2 regions of the Streptomyces sp. NPDC046215 genome follow, and region 1 is predicted to be linked to the other one. Evidence: riboswitches for the same ligand, from Rfam matches in the RefSeq annotation. Region 1 holds a riboswitch; the other holds the start of a gene.
The links. A riboswitch is a leader RNA that binds a small molecule or an ion and turns the genes downstream of it on or off. The one in region 1 is predicted to bind cobalamin.
Positions count from the first base shown of each region.

Region 1 (4,867 bases):
ACATGTGGGTGTGGATCTGGGTGTCCGGGCGGACGCCGCCGGTGGTGAGGCGGAACGCCTCGGTCGCCCAGGCGAGGTAGCCGGCGTGGCCGGCCGCGCGCAGGGGCAGCGTCTCGCGCAGGGCGGGCTCGTCGACCTGGATCACGGAACTGCCCGCGGCCTCCAGGTCGTTCACCTCGTCGCGCAGGGCGAGGGCGACCTGACGGGCGGTCTCGCCCAGCGGCTGGTCGTCGCGGACGAAGGACCAGGCGAGCATGGTGACCGGGCCGGTCAGCATGCCCTTGACCGGGCGGTCGGTGAGGGACTGCGCGTAGGACGTCCAGCGGACCGTCATCGGCTCGGGGCGGGAGATGTCGCCGGCGAGGATCGGCGGGCGGACGTAGCGGGTGCCGTAGGACTGGACCCAGCCGTGCTGGGTGGCGAGATAGCCCGTGAGCTGTTCGGCGAAGTACTGGACCATGTCGTTGCGTTCGGGCTCGCCGTGGACCAGGACGTCGATCCCGGCCTTCTCCTGGAAGGAGAGGACCTCGCGGATCTCGGCCTCGATGCGCTCCTCGTAGGCGGCGGCGGTGACGCGGCCGGCGCGCAGGCCGGCGCGGGCGGTGCGCAGTTCGGTGGTCTGGGGGAAGGAGCCGATGGTGGTCGTCGGCAGGAGCGGCAGGCGCAGCCGGGCGCGCTGGGCGGCGGCCCGCTCGGGGTAGGGCAGGGAGCGGCGGGTGTCGGCGGCGGTGACGGCCGCGGCGCGGGCCCGTACGGCCGGGACGCGGGTGAGGGCGGAGCCTGCGCGGGAGGCGAGATCGGCGCGGTTGGCGGCGAGGTCGGCGGCGATGGTGTCGGTGCCGTGGGCCAGGCCGCGGGCCAGGGTGACGATCTCGGTGGTCTTCTGGCGGGCGAAGGCGAGCCAGCGGGCGATCTGCGGGTCGATGTCGCGTTCGGCGGTGGCGTCCAGGGGGACGTGCAGCAGGGAGCAGGAGGAGGCGACGTCGACGCGGTCGGCGAGGCCGAGGAGGGTGCCGAGGGTGGCCAGGGACTTCTCGAGGTCGTTGATCCAGACGTTGCGGCCGTTGACGACGCCCGCGACCAGGCGCTTGCCGGGCAGTCCCCCGGCGGCGGCGAGGTCGCCGAGGTTGGCGGCGGCGGGGCCGGTGAAGTCGAGGGCGAGTCCATCGACGGGCGCCTTGGCGAGGACGGGGAGGGCCTCGCCGAGCCGGTCGAAGTAGGAGGCGACGAGCAGCCGCGGGCGTGCGGTGAGGCCGCCGAGGTCGCGGTAGGCGCGGGCGGCGGCGTTCAGGTCGGCGGGGGTGCGGTCCTGGGCGAGGGCCGGTTCGTCGAGCTGGACCCAGGCGGCTCCGGCGGCGCGGAGGTCGGCGAGGACCTCGGCGTAGACGGGCAGGAGCCGGTCGAGGAGGGTGAGCGGCTCGAAGTCCGCGGGGACGCCGGGGGCAGGCTTGGCGAGCAGGAGGTAGGTGACGGGACCGACTAGGACCGGGCGGGGGTCGAGGCCGAGGGCGCGGGCTTCCTCGCATTCGGTGACCTGCTTGGCGGAGTCGGCGGTGAAGACGGTGTCGGGGCGCAGTTCGGGGACGAGGTAGTGGTAGTTGGTGTCGAACCACTTGGTCATCTCCAGCGGGGCCACGTCCTGGGTGCCGCGGGCCATGGCGAAGTAGCCGTCGAGGGGGTCGGCGGCGACGGCCGCGCGGTGCCGGGCCGGGATCGCGCCGACCATGACGCTGGTGTCGAGGACGTGATCGTAGTACGAGAAGTCGCCGGTGGGCACTTCGTGGATCCCGGCGCCGGCCAGGTCCCGCCAGTGGGTGCGGCGCAGTCCGGCGGCGGTGTCCCGGAGGGCGTCGGCGGTGACGCGGCCCTTCCAGTAGCCCTCGACGGCTTTCTTCAGTTCCCGGTTCCGGCCCTGGCGGGGGTAGCCGTGGACGGTGGCGCGTGCTGCCGCGGCTGCGGACTTGGTGGTCACGGAACTCTCCTTCGCGAGTTTTCGTCCTGTCGACCCCGGGACGGGGGAGGGCGCGAAGGGTGACGGACCGGGCGGCCCACGGCGCGAGGTCGTCGCGCGGGTGCCCGCCTGGTGCGTACGCCGACCCGCCCTCGAGGTCACCGGGATCTCCGCGGGCGAACGGTCGCCCACGGGCAGTGGCAGGTCTTCGGACTCACGGGCACGTCTGCCGGGGGCAGACACCTACTGGCCGTCGCTTCCCGGACTCCTGGGGTCCAGTGCGTATGACGGCGGTCGTTCCCGCTCACCGCTGCGGGGCAGTCCCGGATTCCCACCGGGTTCCCTCTTGCGACGCGCCTGCCTGGCGGGCAGGGCGAACCAGCTGCGTGAGCAGCCTAGGCGCTGGATCACGTCCCGGATAGGGCCGTTCACATTCCGGACGGCGGCCTGAGACGCCGGTCCGGGCGGTGGCACCGGGCGGGCGCGGAGCGGCCCCCTTCGCCGCTCCGCGCCCGTGCCCCACGGGCCGGGGCCCCTCAGCCCCGATCGTAGGAGTGGAAGCCCCGGCCCGTCTTGCGCCCGAGCAGCCCCGCCTCGACCATGCGCAGCAGCAGCGGCGGCGGGGCGTAGAGGGGCTCCTTGAACTCCTCGTAGAGGGACCGGGCGATGGCGGCCACGGTGTCCAGGCCGATCAGGTCGGCCAGTCTCAGCGGTCCCATGGGGTGGGCGCAGCCCAGCTCCATGCCGGTGTCGACGTCGTCGGCCGTCGCGTAGCCGGACTCCGCCATGCGGATCGCGGCGAGGAGGTAGGGGACGAGGAGGGCGTTGACGACGAAGCCGGCCCGGTCCCGGGAGCGGACGGTCCTCTTGCCGAGGGTGACGGTGGCGAACTCCTCGATCGTGGCGGCCGCTTCGGCGGTGGTGTGCAGCGAGGTGACGATCTCCACGAGCGGCATCACGGGCACGGGGTTGAAGAAGTGCAGGCCGAGGACGCGGTCGGCGCGGCGGGTGGCCATGCCCAGGCGCATCACGGGGAGGGAGGAGGTGTTGGTGGCCAGGATCGCCGCCGGATCTTCGACGATCTTGTCGAGGGCGGTGAAGATCGCGGTCTTGACCTCGGCGTCCTCGACGACGGCCTCGATGACGAGCTGCCGGTCGGCGAGGTCGTCGAGGTCACGGTGAAGGTGAGGCGGGTGAGCGCGTCCTCGGCGGTGGGGCGGTCGGTCTTGCCGCGCTCGACGGCGCGTTCGAGGGAGCGGGCGACGCGGTCGCGGGACCGGTGGGCGGCGGCGGTGTCGGTCTCGCAGACGAGGGTGTCGAGCCCGGCGCGGGCGCACACCTCGGTGATGCCGGCGCCCATCCGGCCGCCGCCGACGACGCCCACGCGCCGCACGGCGGGGTTCACGAGGTCACCGCCGGGCGGCGGCGGACGAGGTGGCGGGCGTGGGCGTCGGTGGTGGAGAACGCGGGCAGGTGGTCCGCGAGGGCGGTGGGTGCGAAGAGGGCCGCCTCGTTCACCCGGGCGTCGCGGCCGGGAAGGCGGGCGGCCGTGCCGCCGATGGCGTGGGCGCCGCGCCGGTGGCAGGTGCGGACCGGCAGTTCGGTGGAGGCGCGCGGGAACGGGGCGGTCGGGGTGACCTTGGCGCGGTCGGGCAGGGCGGCGTCCAGGGCGGCGGGGGTGAGGATCTCGTCGAAGCGGGCGCCCGGTGCGCCGAGCACCTGGGCGCGGCCGGTCACGGTGGTGAGGGACATGCGGTCTCCTGACGGGGGCGGTGAGGGCCGGGCGGCGCCGGGCTCCGGCCCTCACCTGAGGGCGTGCCGGCCCGGCACCCGGCCGGGCCGGCGGCGGGTGCCGGGCTCCGAGGGGCTAGGGCGTGTCTTACGGGTCAGCCCGGGGCCGCGACGCCCGGCACGGCACCTCGCCGCGTTGTCGCATCACCCGAGTACGCCCAGTACGCGGGAGATGCTCCGCCTTGCGAGGTACCGCACCGGACGCCGCGGCCTGATCCGGGCTGACCCGTAAGACACGCCCTAGTGGAACTGCTCTTCCTCGGTGGAGCCGCGCAGGGCGAGGGTCGCGGCGGCGGGGTTGACCGCCGTGCTGACGAGGTCGAAGTAGCCGGTGCCGACCTCGCGCTGGTGCTTGACGGCGGTGAACCCCTGCGCCTGGGCGGCGAACTCCCGCTCCTGGAGGTCGACATAGGCGGTCATGCCGTGCTCGGCGTAGCCGCGGGCCAGGTCGAACATGCCGTGGTTGAGGGAGTGGAAGCCCGCGAGGGTGATGAACTGGAAGCGGTAGCCCATCGCGCCGAGCTCCCGCTGGAACTTGGCGATCTGGTCGTCGTCGAGCGCGGCGCGCCAGTTGAAGGACGGCGAGCAGTTGTAGGCGAGCAGCTGGCCGGGGTACCGGGCGTGGATCGCCTCGGCGAACTCCTTGGCCTGGGCGAGGTCCGGGGTGCCGGTCTCCATCCACAACAGGTCCGCGTACGGGGCGTAGGCCAGGCCGCGGGCGATGACGGGGGCCATGCCGGGCTCGACCCGGTAGAAGCCCTCGGGGGTGCGCTCGCCGGTGCAGAACCGGGCGTCGGTCTCGTCGACGTCGCTGGTGAGCAGGTTGGCGGCGAGGGCGTCGGTGCGGGCGACGAGCACCGTGGGCACGTCGGCGATGTCCGCGGCGAGGCGGGCGGCGTTGAGGGTGCGGATGTGCTGCGAGGTGGGGACGAGGACCTTGCCGCCGAGGTGGCCGCACTTCTTCTCGGAGGCGAGCTGGTCCTCGTAGTGGATGCCGGCGGCGCCCGCGGCGATCATCGCCTTGGTGAGCTCGAAGGCGTTGAGCGGGCCGCCGAAGCCGGCTTCGGCGTCGGCGACGATCGGCGCGAGCCAGTCGGTGGTGTCCCCGGTGCCCTCGGCGGTGGC
Region 1 is NZ_JBEYZW010000019.1:472-5,338, forward strand. It holds gene metE (5-methyltetrahydropteroyltriglutamate--homocysteine S-methyltransferase) at 1-1,972, opposite strand, end outside; cobalamin riboswitch at 2,133-2,349, opposite strand; partial or broken gene ABZ951_RS11220 (3-hydroxybutyryl-CoA dehydrogenase) at 2,488-3,356, opposite strand; partial or broken gene ABZ951_RS11225 (hypothetical protein) at 3,452-3,607, opposite strand; gene aceA (isocitrate lyase) at 3,983-4,867, opposite strand, start outside.

Region 2 (4,867 bases), on a different contig from region 1:
GTATCCGGCCACGCCGACCAGCAGCCCCAGCAGCAGCGGGTTGGTGGTGCGCGACGCGGCGGTGGCCAGCCCCAGCGCCCACACCCACCAGGCGCCCGCGTGCAGCGCGGACGCCCGCGCGGTGACGGGCGCGGTGCTCGGGCCGCCGGGGCGCGGCGGCGGGTTCCTGTCGCTCATCCGCGGCGGCGGCGCGCCTGCCACGCGGCGGCGGCACCGAGGGCGACCACGGCGGCGACACCGCCGATCAGACCGGCCGAGGGCACGCCGTCACCGCCGTCGTCCTTCCGTTCGTCCTTGCCGCCGTCCCCGGCGGAGGCGGTCTGCCCGCTCTTCTTCCCGGCGACCTGCTCGCCGCAGCCCGACTTCGGGTAGCCGGCGATGGCGCACAGCAGCGCGGCGGAGTCGTACCGCAGGGGCTTCGCGACGGCCGCGAGCGCCTCCGCTGCGCTCGCGTCGCCGCCGACCCGCGCGCATGCCGTGCGGGGCGCGGGCGGGGTCTCACCCTCGGGGGCGTCGGCGGCCGTGCCGAAGTCCAGGACGACCGCGATCCGCTTGCGGCCGTCCTCGGCGGGGGTGCCGGCGCACACCGCGCCGAAGTCCGCCGCGGCGCGCGGCTTCGCGGCGTCCCGGGAGTCCTCGCTGACGGCGAACCGGAAGCCGACGGTGTCCCCGTCGCCGGGCCGCGCCGTGGACGGGCCCTGCGTGGCGTACGCCCAGCCGCTGCCGGTGGCGTCCCAGAACGACCAGTACCGGTACCCGGCCGCCTGCGCGGGGGCCGCGCCCAGCCCGGCGAGGACCCCGGCGAGGAGCAGCGCCCCGAGGGCGCGCGCGCCGCGGCGGACCGTCACAGCTGCTTCTTCTTCCGGCCGCTGATCAGGAAGCCGGCGCCGATGCTGGCGACGAAGAAGACGCCGACGATCCACCAGACGCTGACGCCCTTGTCGTCGTCCTTCTTCTCCTCGTCCTTCTGCTCCGCCGAGGAGGCGGACTCCGGCTTCGGGCCCATCGCGTTCAGCTGGGCGACCAGGTCGGTGCCGGCGAAGTCGCGCGGGTCGGCGCCGGTGGCGTGGGCGGCGAGGATGAGCTTGGCGACGCGGCCGGGGTGGTTCTTCGCCCAGTCGGCGGTGCCGCTCTCCTTGGACCGCAGCCACGTCAGCGGCTTCTCGGCGGCCTCGCGGTGGCCGCCCGCGGCGAGGGCGACGACGGCGTCGGCGGTGTTGCCCTGGTCGGGCTTGGCCGGGGCGCCGGGCATGGACGGCACGAGGTAGCCGCCGTTCTTGGCGAGCGCCTCGGAGAGGTACCCGTCGACGGCCTCGGCCGCCGCGGCGGCGTCCTTCGGCTTCGCCTTGTCGTCGGCAGCGCAGTCCAGCGGCTTCAGGGGCTGGTCCGCGCCCTTCTTCGGCGGCTCGACGAGGAAGCCCTTGCCGCGCGTGGCCAGGCCCGCGGCGGCGCTGGCGAGGTTGTCGGCGCGCAGCCCGCTCTTGTCGTCCTTCAGGAAGGAGAAACCGCCGCGCTCCCCTTCCTTCGCGTCGCAGCCGAGCTGGAACGTCAGCAGCGTGGCCACCGGGTCCTTGCCGCCCTTCGCGGCGACCTTGGCCGGGTCCTGCCCGGTGGCGGCGAACGCGCCGAGGGCGATGGAGGTGGAGTTCGCGTCGCTGGGGCTGCCGGGCTGGTAGCCCCAGCCGCCGTCGTCGTTCTGGTGCGCCTTGAGCCAGTCGAGGCCCTTCGTCACCTGCTCGGACCGGCCGCCGGCCGCCGCGAGGCCCTGGACGGCCGCGGCGGTCTGGTCGGTGAACTCCTTCTGGGTGTCGCACGCCTTGGCGGGGTCGGCCCGGAAGCCGGGGAAACCGCCGTCCGCGCACTGCTGGCCGGTGAGCCAGTCGACGGCCTCCTTGGCGGGGGAGACGCCGACGGCGCTCTGCGCCACGAAGGTCAGGGACTGCCGGAAGACGCCGTCGAACTTGGGGTCCTCGGTGCCGTACAGGCCGGGGGCGGCCGGCGACGGGGAGGCGTCGGCGAACGCGGCGGGCGCCATGGCCGTGCTCAGGACGGCGGCGGTGGCCAGGGCCACGGCGCCGCGGCGCGCGTGGACGGCGAGGGAGGGGGCCATGGGGTCGGTGCCTCTCGGTGGGTCGCTGCGGGGGTCGGCGGGCGGACGGGTACGGACTGTGCCACCGCGCACGGCCGCCCCTCCGCGCGTTCCGCGCGGTGGCACCGGGCCCGGCTCCGTATACCTCGACGGTGCCGTGGGGCCGGGCACCGCCGAGGGGCGGCGCGACCGGCTCCGGAAAGCCTTGCCGCCAGGGCGCGGGTGGTCCGGCTCGTACGGTCCGCACGGGCGCGGCCGTCGTCACGGTTGCGGGTCAGCGCCGGATTCCCACCGGCTTTCCCCGTTCCGAGGCGGGATGAAGTTGTCACGGACACTTTAACCGGCGGCTTATGGGTGGCTCATACCGCCACGATTGCGACGGTATGAGGGGGGGCTTCGGCCTCCGGCGGGGCCGCTCTGTCCGGCGGGGGCCTCACGGGACGGGGCCGCCTCGGCCGCGCGGTCCGGCGGCGGGTGCCCGGCCGGGGGCACCCGCCCCCGCCCCGCGTCACCCGGCCCCGGCGGCCAGGGCGCGGGCCCGTGCGCCCGTCGGCCGCGGTCAACTGCCCGTTCGGCCCGGGTGGCCCGGGCCCTGTCGCGCCCGGCGAGTGGTGCCGGGCCGGGCGGGCGATGGGGCGTCACGGGCGCTGCCCCGACACGACCGTGCGCGTCGGCCGGCGGCGGGTGCCTGTCGTGACCGGTGAGGGTGATCGTCGCGGTCGAAGCGCGGGCGTCTGCCGGCCGCGGTCGGGTGCCCGTTCCGGCCGGGCCCGGCGCGTGCGAGGCGGGCGGCCGTGGGCCGGTGCTGCGGGTCGTGGGACGTCCGCCCCGGCGCCGTCGAGACGCGCCGGGCCGGCGGTGGCCGCTCCCGCCCCATGGCGTCCGGGCCGGTGGCCAAGGGCCCGGGCGTCGGCCGGCCGCGGCCGCCCGGCCCACTCCCGCACGGCCGTGCGCTCCGCGCCCCCGCCCGCCGCCCCCCATTGCCCCCGGCCACGGGAACTGGTACCAGTTCTGATGCAGCGTCAGATGTGGCGCACCCGCGGCGGAGCCGGAAGGCGGCGAGTCATGGCTGAACTCATCGAGTACGGGCAGCTCTTCATCGGCGGCGCGTTCACCGAGCCCGCCGGGCGGGACACCATCGACGTCGTCTCCCCGCACACCGAGGCCGTCATCGGGCGCGTCCCGCACGCCTGCCGCGAGGACGTCGACCGGGCCGTCGCCGCCGCCCGCACCTCCTTCGACTCCGGCGTCTGGGCCGAGCGGCCCCTCGCCGAGCGGATCGAGGTCGTCACTCGGATCAAGGACGGTATCGCCGCCCGCCACGAGGAGATCGCCGAGGTCATCTCCGCCCAGAACGGCTCCCCCTACTCCTGGAGCGTCCTCGCCCAGGCGCTCGGCGCGATGATGGTCTGGGACAGTGCCGTCGCCGTCGCGCGCGGCATCCCCTTCGAGGAGCGGCGGGCCGGGGTCCTCGGACCGCTGCTCGTGCGGCGCGAGCCCGTCGGCGTGGTGGCGGCCGTCGCGCCGTGGAACGTGCCGCAGTTCGTCGCGGCCGCCAAGCTCGCCCCCGCCCTGCTGGCCGGCTGCTCGGTGGTGCTCAAGCCCGCGCCGGAGACGCCGCTGGACGCTTACCTGCTCGCCGAGATCGCCGCGGAGGCCGGGCTGCCGGCGGGGGTGCTCTCGATCCTGCCCGCCGGCCGGGAGGTCAGCGAGTACCTCGTCGGCCACCCCGGCGTCGACAAGGTCTCCTTCACCGGCTCCGTCGCCGCGGGCCGGCGCGTCATGGAGGTCGCCGCCCGCCACCTCACCCGCGTCACCCTGGAGCTGGGCGGCAAGTCCGCGGCGATCGTCCTGCCGGACGCCGACCTCGACGCGGCCGTCGCCGGCATCGTGCCCAGCGCCTGGATGAACAACGGGCAGGCATGCGTCGCCCAGACCCGCATCCTCGCCCCGCGTGCCCACTACGGCGAGCTGGCCGAGCGGTTCGCCGCGGCCGCCGCCGCCCTCGTCGTCGGCGACCCCCTCGACCCCGCCACCCAGGTCGGCCCGCTCGTCGCCGAGCGCCAGCGGCGCCGGTCGCTGGAGTACATCGCGCTCGGGCAGCGCGAGGGGGCGAAGGTGCTGGCCGGCGGCGGTAGGCCGGCCGGGCGGGAGACGGGGTGGTACGTGGAGCCCACCCTCTTCGGCGAGGTCACCAACACCATGCGCATCGCCCGCGAGGAGATCTTCGGCCCCGTCATCTGCCTGCTGCCCTACGACGACGAGGAGGAAGCCGTCCGCATCGCCGACGACTCCGACTACGGGCTCTCCGGCAGCGTCTGGACGGCCGACGTCGAGCACGGCATCGACATCGCGCGCCGGGTGCGCACCGGCACGTACAGCGTGAACACCTTCAGCCTCGACATGCTCGGCCCCTTCGGCGGCTACAAGAACTCCGGCCTCGGCCGGGAGTTCGGGCCCGAGGGCTTCGCCGAGTACCAGGAACACAAGATGATCCACCTGCCCGCCGGGCACGGGGAGCGCTGATGGGCGAGCGCTGGCGGGTGGAGGTCGACCGGGGCGTGTGCGTCGGCTCCGGACTCTGCGCGGGCACCGCTCCCGGGGCGTTCCGGCTCGACACCGCCCGGCAGTCCCACCCGACCGACCCGGAGGCCGAGGCGTCCGGGGCCGTGCTCGCCGCCGCGGAGAGCTGCCCCGTCGAGGCCATCACCGTCCGTGCCCTCGACAGCGGCGCCGCGATCTTCCCACCCGACGAGCCCGACGAGCCCCACCCGCGGT
Region 2 is NZ_JBEYZW010000033.1:54,696-59,562, forward strand. It holds partial or broken gene ABZ951_RS16790 (CbiQ family ECF transporter T component) at 1-177, opposite strand, end outside; gene ABZ951_RS16795 (SCO2322 family protein) at 174-848, opposite strand; gene ABZ951_RS16800 (prenyltransferase/squalene oxidase repeat-containing protein) at 845-2,182, opposite strand; cobalamin riboswitch at 2,289-2,441, opposite strand; gene ABZ951_RS16805 (aldehyde dehydrogenase) at 3,155-4,615, shown strand; gene ABZ951_RS16810 (ferredoxin) at 4,615-4,867, shown strand, end outside.
Region 2: another riboswitch for cobalamin. It lies ahead of ABZ951_RS16800 (prenyltransferase/squalene oxidase repeat-containing protein); the one in region 1 lies ahead of metE (5-methyltetrahydropteroyltriglutamate--homocysteine S-methyltransferase).